One region of the Streptomyces sp. S063 genome, then DNA from elsewhere that is predicted to be linked to it. Evidence: riboswitches for the same ligand, from Rfam matches in the RefSeq annotation. Region 1 holds a riboswitch; each other region holds the start of a gene.
The links. A riboswitch is a leader RNA that binds a small molecule or an ion and turns the genes downstream of it on or off. The one in region 1 is predicted to bind cobalamin.

Region 1 (2,252 bases):
TCGCCGGGAAGCCCTTGCCCACCTCGTCGAAGGAGGGCAGGAAGGCGTAGGCGAGACCGATCAGCACGACGAATCCGGCGACGGCCGCGATGCTCGCGTTCCAGTTGCCCAGGCGGGGTGCGAGCCGCTTGCCGATGATGACGGCGGCGACGGCCAGCAGCACACTGAGGGCGACCATCAGGAAGAACAGGGTGGTGCGCTTGCCGATGGTGTCCGGGTTGCCGACGGCGGGCGGGTTCGCCGGGTACTTGAGGAACGGTACGACGTAGACCGTGAGCAGGGCGGCGCCCGCGACCAGCGCCGCGGTGGCCCGGGGGCCGAAGTCGCCGATGCGGCCCAGGGCGTAACAGAACACGAGGGCGGCGATCCCGCCCGCCGCGACGCCGAAGACGAGGACGCCGGTGGCGAGCCCGCCGGTGGCCTGCATGGTGCGGCTGACGAGCTCTTCGCCGCCGCCGTGGTCGTGACTGTGGGCCTCTTCGAGGGCGATGGCCGCGTCCACCTGGGACTCACCGAGGAAGTAGGCGACGACGAGCGCGAGCGCGCCCGCGACCAGGCCCGCGAGCATGCCGCGCACGAGCAGGGCTCTGACAGATATGGAGTTCACGATGGTTTCCTGATTTCTCTAGCTTGCCGCTGCCGGCCGCGTCCGCCGATTCCCCGGCGGGGCCGTTGTTCCTCAGGTGCCTCAGTGGCAGGGGAAGCCGAGCAGATGGCGGCCGTCGTGAACCCACTCGTGGACGCCTTCGCCCGAGATGAGTGCGGTGGCGCCCTGTTCGGCGCCGACGAAGTACAGCAGGACGAGCATGAGAATGCCGAAGAAGACCGCCCAAGGGGCAAGGGTCTTCGCCGAGACCGGAGTGATCCCGGACGCCCCGTCGCGGGAACGGCGGACTGAGCCATGGCAGAACCTCCTGTGGGAACACGCGTCCCTGTCGTGGTGCCTCGGACGAAGGTGGCGGGTCTGACTTCCCCGCCCGGAGGCGGGTTCACAGTGGCGCGACCGTGCCGGATTCTCACCGGACTTCCATCCCACCCTCGTCATGGTCGACGTGACCATACCGCCTGTCCGCGAGCACCGCCATGGTCCAATGTGCAGCGTCACGGCGGGCGGATTCCTTGGCGTGACAGGGCTGCGGGCCCCTGGTGCGGATGTGAGAGCAGGGACATGACAGTACGGGCGATATTGATCTCGCCGGCGATGAACGCCGCGCTGCGGGAGGCCCGTTTCGACGGCGACTCCCCTCTGGACCGTTCCGGCCGGGAACGTGCGCGTGCCGCCGCCGGCGCGGTGCCGGTGGCCGGGCTCGCGCTCAGCGGCCCCTCCGGCCGGTGCCGCGAAACCGCCGGGGCCCTCGGCCTGGCGGCCCGCACCGAACCGGCCCTGGCCGGCTGGGACCTGGCGGGCTGGGCCGGCCGCCGCCTCGACGAGGTGGCCGCCGCCGAACCCGCCGGGGTGGCCGCCTGGCTCGGCGACCCGTCAGCGGCTCCGCACGGCGGCGAGTCGCTGCGCGACCTGGTGACGAGGACCGGGGTGTGGCTGGACTCCCTCGGCGGACCGGACGCACCCGGCGCGAGCTTCCTGGCGGTGGCCGAGGCCGCGGTCGTCCGGGCTGCGGTCGTCCACGGGCTGCGGCTGCCGACGGAGGCGTTCTGGCGGCTGGACGTCGCGCCGCTGACGCTGACCGAACTCAGCGGGCGCTCCGGCCGGTGGAACGTGGCGCTCGGACGCCCCCTCACCGCTCCCCCGACCGGCTGACCGGCGCGGCCCGACCTCACTCGGCCGGCCGGCCGTCACATCCCTTCGCGTTCCCGCCAGTCGGGCCGGACCAGCACCGCCGTGGCGACGATGTCGTCCTCGATCCGCCAGCGCCCGTGCAGCGTCGTCGGCAGGGCCGGGTCGGTGAGCAGCAGGCGGGCGGCGAAGGTGCCCTCGGCGGCGACCGGGCCCGGGGACCCGTCGCCGCCTTGCGGAGTGTCCGTGCGATGGATAGTCAGATCCGCCTCGACGAAGTCGAGTTCCACGCCGGTGACCGGATACCAGGTCTTGAAGACGCTCTCCTTGGCGCTGAACAGGATGCGGTCCCAGTGGATCTCGCCCGTGCCCTCCGGCGCGGGCGGACCGATCCGCTCGCGTTCGGCGGGCAGGGTCACCAACTCCCTCACGCCGGGGGGAAGCGGGCCGTGCGGCTCAGCGTCGATGCCGAGCGACAGGACGTCGGTCGCACGGGCCAGCGCGGCCGCCCGGTAGC
Region 2 (2,252 bases), 5.8 Mb from region 1:
CACCGCGTCGTACGTCGACCGCAGCTGCTCCAGGCAGTCCGTGACCGTCCCGAGCAGCGCCTCCTGACGGCCCCCGTGGTACCCGCGGGCGCTCATCTCGCCGACCGGCTTCCCCATCAGGACGACCTGGCTGGACCGGTCGCCGCCGGGCTTCAGCAGCACCGGGTTCATCAGGGCCGTCGGCTCCACCCGGGCGGCCTGCGCCTGCATCGCCTGGGCGCGTCCGATCTCCGCGCCCTCGCGGGTCACGAAGGAGTTGAGGGACATGTTCTGCGCCTTGAACGGCGCGACCTCCACGCCCCGGCGCACCAGCCAGCGGCAGATGCCCGCCGTGACGACGCTCTTGCCCGCGTCGGAGGTCGTTCCCGCGACCAGCAGTCCGCCGCCCCTCATGTCCGCCCCCGCTTCCGTCCTGTCGATGACCGTCCCGCGACCGACCGCCGCGCGACCAGGTGGCCCGCCGCCAGCCGGCCCGCCACACACACCCCCAGGGCCAGCGCACTCACGCGGCGCGACAGCCGCACCGCGCGCTCGATGTCCGCGCCCCGCACGTCCCGGCCGGCCGCCCCGTTCAGGACGGGCCGGTGCTCGACGCGCCCCGCGTACGCGAGCGTGCCGCCCAGCCGTACGCCGAGCGCCCCCGCGAACGCCGCCTCGACCGGCCCCGCGTTCGGGCTCGGGTGGCGGTGCGCGTCCGCCTTCCAGGCGCGTACGGCCTGAGCGGGCCGCCCGCCGCTCGCCACGGCCAGCGCGGCCGTCAGCCGGGCGCCCGGCCACCCCGCCACATCGTCCAGGCGCGCCGAGGCCCAGCCGTAACGGCGGTGGCGGGGAGACTTGTGGCCGACCATCGCGTCCAGCGTGTTCACCGCCCGGAAGCCGACGAGCCCCGGTATCCCGCCGATCGCCCCCCACACCAGCGCGCCGACGACGGCGTCCGAGGTGTTCTCGGCGACCGACTCGACGACCGCGCGGGCGATCCCCGGCCCGTCCAGGGAGTGCGGATCGCGCCCGCACAGGTGCGGCAGCCGCTCCCGGGCCGCCTCCAGGTCCCCGGCGACCAGCGCGCCCCCGATGGCGCGGGCCTCCCGGCCCAGCGACGTCACCCCGACCACGGACCAGGCGGTGGCGGCGGTCAGCGCGACGGCGAGCGCGGGGCGTCCCCGTACGGCGCGGGCGGTCAGCGCGGCGGCCCCCACGGCGCCTCCGGCGCACACCAGGGTGTGCAGCGCGCCCCGGCCACGGTCGTCACGCCACAGCAGGGACTCGACGCGCGCCGCGGCGCGGCCGAATCCGGCGACGGGGTGGCCCCGCCGCGGATCGCCGAACAGCGCGTCGGCGACCATCCCCGCCGTGGCGCCGTACGCGAAGATGCGATCGGCACGCACGGCTCAGCCTGTCGTGGGAAGAGGCGTTCCGGCACGGAGAGGCACAGGGAGGGGCACGAGAAGCGGCGCACTGCGGCCGGGCATGGCGTAGGTCCTCACTCAGGGTCCGCGCCCTGGTTCGACGTGACCGGCGACGAGAGTCTCCTGGCTCCCGGATCCGCAGTTCCCCCGGCCTTCCAGCCCGCGTACCGCGAGCCGTGACATCCGGTGTGGGGGAGTGCTCCCCGGTGACAGTGGCGGGACCGCGCCGGATTCGCACCGGCTTCCTCTGCTGTCGCCGTAAATGGCTCCGGCAGTCCACCACGCCCTGAGAACAGCCGTCAACTCGCTGTTGACCTGCGGGGCTCGACTGTGGGCGGACGCACATCGGGCCGGACACACGAGGGTGTGTCCGGCCCGGGGGAGTGCGGGGTACGGGGTCAGGCGACGATCAGATAGATCCCGTACGAGACCGCCGCCACGCAGAGCCCGAAGCAGGCGTACGCGCCGGCGCGCGCCAGGGCGACCGCTCCGCCGGAGGCGCTGCCTCCGGCCGTGGCGGACTGCTTGGAGAGGGCGACGATGCCCAGGGTGAAGAGGCCTACCAGCGCGACGGTGACCACGAGGCTGACACCGAAGACGGAGGCGAGAGCTGCCCAGTCGATTTTCATGCGGATCTGTCCTTACACCGTGGCCGGCGGCCGGGCCGGGTCGTCCGGCACCGGGGCCGGGATGGTGGTCGCGAGGTCGGAGGCCGGGGCCCCGACGGGCGGCGGCTGGACCGCGGCGATGGCCGTGGTGACGACGCCCTGGGGCTCGTCGCCGTCCGTGTCGTTGACGTTGTTGTGGTCCACGGGCTGGCGGCGCGAGGCCAGCCAGATCGCGAAG
Region 3 (2,252 bases), 4.6 Mb from region 1:
CACCCTCCTCCCGGACCGCCCGGCCTCCCCAAAGGCCGACGGCGTCCACCATGCGGGCTCCCGCGTACCACCCACCGGTACGCGGGGGCCCGCCTGCTTATCCTGGCGCCATGCTGACCATCACCCAGACGCTCTACGACCAGATCGTCGCCCACTCCCGCGCCGACCACCCCGACGAGGCGTGCGGAGTGGTCGCGGGCCCGGCCGGGACGGACCGCCCCGAGCGCTTCATCCCGATGCTCAACGCCGCCCGCTCGCCCACGTTCTACGAGTTCGACTCGGCCGACCTCCTCAAGCTCTACCGCGAGATGGACGACCGCGACGAGGAACCCGTGATCGTCTACCACTCGCACACGGCCACCGAGGCCTACCCCTCCCGCACCGACGTCACGTACGCCAACGAGCCCGGGGCCCACTACGTCCTGGTCTCCACCGCCGACACCGACGGCTCGGGCCCCTTCCAGTTCCGCTCGTACCGCATCGTGGACGGCGAGATCACCGAGGAAGACGTGCAGGTCGTCGACGCGTACTGAGCCGCTCTGAGCCGCACTGAGCCCCCCGGTACCGCGCGGAGCCGCCGAACGGGTCTGGCACACTGCACCCGAACCCATCAAGGCGGCAGGAACCAGGAAGCCGGTGCGAATCCGGCACGGTCCCGCCACTGTGACCGGGCCCCCTCCCGTACGGACTCCGACTCCGTACCGGAGGGCGGCCCGGAAGCCAGGAACTGGCCCGCCGCCTTTCGCATCGACCAGGGGACGCGGAAATCCCCCGGAGAGGCCCCGCCATGTCCCGGCGCACCCCCGCGCTCATAGCCGCCGCCGTGCTGCTCCCGCTCGCCCTCACCGCCTGCTCCACCTCCTCCGACTCCTCGGACGGCGACACCGCCACCGGGGACAAGGCGTCGGCGGCGAGCGGCTTCCCGTACACCGTCGAGAACTGCGGTGTCACCACGACGTACAAGGCCCCGCCGAACCGCGTGGTCACCATGAACCAGCACGTCACCGAGATCATGCTGGAACTGGGCCTGAGGAAGTCCCTCGTCGGCACCGCCTACCTCGACGACCAGGTCCTGCCGAAGTACGCGAAGGACTACGCCTCCGTCCCGGTCCTCGCCAAGGAGTACCCCTCCTACGAGCAGGTCCTCGCCGCCAACCCCGACTTCGTCTACGGCGGTTACGCCAGCGCCTTCACCGCGGGCGACGGCCGCGGCCGCGAGGCGTTCGAGAAGGCCGGCATCGAGACCCGCCTCAACACCGAGAGCTGCACCAAGGGCGACCAGCCCATGGACACGCTCTACGAGGAGATCCGCGAGGTCGGCCGCACCTTCGGCGTCAGCGAGCGCGCCGAGGCCTGGATCAAGCGGGCCAAGGCCGACAACGCCGCCACCGCCAAGAAGCTGGCCGGCCTGAAGCCGCTCTCCGTCTTCGTCTACGACAGCGGCGACAAGACCGCCTTCACCGCGGGCGGCGAGGGCATCGGCAACGAGCTGATCGAACGGGCCGGCGGCACCAACGTCTTCGCCGACCTCGACAAGCCCTTCGGCGACGCCTCCTGGGAGAACGTCGTCGACCGCGAGCCCGAGGTCATCGTGATCTACGACTACGGCGCCACCACCGTCGAACAGAAGAAGAAGCGTCTCCTCACCGACCCGGCCCTCGCCGACGTCCCCGCCATCAAGAACAAGCGCTTCGCCGTCATGCCGCTCTCCGACGCGGTCCTCGGCGTCCGCGTCCCCGCCGCCGTCGACAAGCTCGCGGCCCAGCTCCACCCGGAGGCGGTCAAGGCGGCCACCACCCCGTGACCTGCCGCGCCTCCGCACCGCGGCGGCCGCTCGGTTACGTCCTGGTGCTCGGCGTCCTCGCCGCGCTCCTGGCCGTCGCCGTGCTCGCCGCCCTCGCCCTCGGCTCCGTCCGCATCCCGCCCGGCCAGGTGCTCGACATCCTGACCGGGCGGGCGGAGGCGAGCCCGTTCCGCACGATCGTCCTGGACGTGCGGCTGCCCCGGGTGCTGCTCGGCATCGTCGTCGGCGCCGGACTCGCCGTCATCGGCACCGTCCTCCAGGCCCTCGTCCGCAACCAGCTCGCCGACCCGTTCCTCCTCGGGGTCTCCTCCGGAGCCTCCACCGGAGCGGTCCTGGTCATCGTCCTCGGCATCGGCGCGTCCCTCGCCACCACCGTCACGATCCCCGCCGCCGCCTTCGCGGGCGCCCTGCTCTCCCTGCTGCTCGTCTACACCCTGGCGCGCGGCGG

Region 2: linked by a shared signal. The riboswitch ahead of CCZ36_RS06070 (cobalamin biosynthesis protein) and the one ahead of CCZ36_RS32320 (CbtB domain-containing protein) in region 1 are both predicted to bind cobalamin.
Region 3: linked by a shared signal. The riboswitch ahead of CCZ36_RS11520 (ABC transporter substrate-binding protein) and the one ahead of CCZ36_RS32320 (CbtB domain-containing protein) in region 1 are both predicted to bind cobalamin.

The regions. Positions count from the first base shown of each region.
Region 1 covers NZ_CP021707.1:7,120,043-7,122,294, reverse strand. The annotation lists gene CCZ36_RS32325 (CbtA family protein) at 1-607, opposite strand, end outside; partial or broken gene CCZ36_RS32320 (CbtB domain-containing protein) at 689-903, opposite strand; adenosylcobalamin (AdoCbl) riboswitch at 949-1,043, opposite strand; gene CCZ36_RS32315 (histidine phosphatase family protein) at 1,169-1,759, shown strand; gene CCZ36_RS32310 (4'-phosphopantetheinyl transferase family protein) at 1,795-2,252, opposite strand, start outside.
Region 2 covers NZ_CP021707.1:1,355,498-1,357,749, reverse strand. The annotation lists gene CCZ36_RS06075 (cobyric acid synthase) at 1-393, opposite strand, end outside; gene CCZ36_RS06070 (cobalamin biosynthesis protein) at 390-1,385, opposite strand; cobalamin riboswitch at 1,523-1,654, opposite strand; gene CCZ36_RS06065 (hypothetical protein) at 1,805-2,035, opposite strand; gene CCZ36_RS06060 (inorganic phosphate transporter) at 2,048-2,252, opposite strand, start outside.
Region 3 covers NZ_CP021707.1:2,547,341-2,549,592, reverse strand. The annotation lists gene CCZ36_RS11525 (Mov34/MPN/PAD-1 family protein) at 111-533, shown strand; cobalamin riboswitch at 583-735, shown strand; gene CCZ36_RS11520 (ABC transporter substrate-binding protein) at 788-1,804, shown strand; gene CCZ36_RS11515 (FecCD family ABC transporter permease) at 1,801-2,252, shown strand, end outside.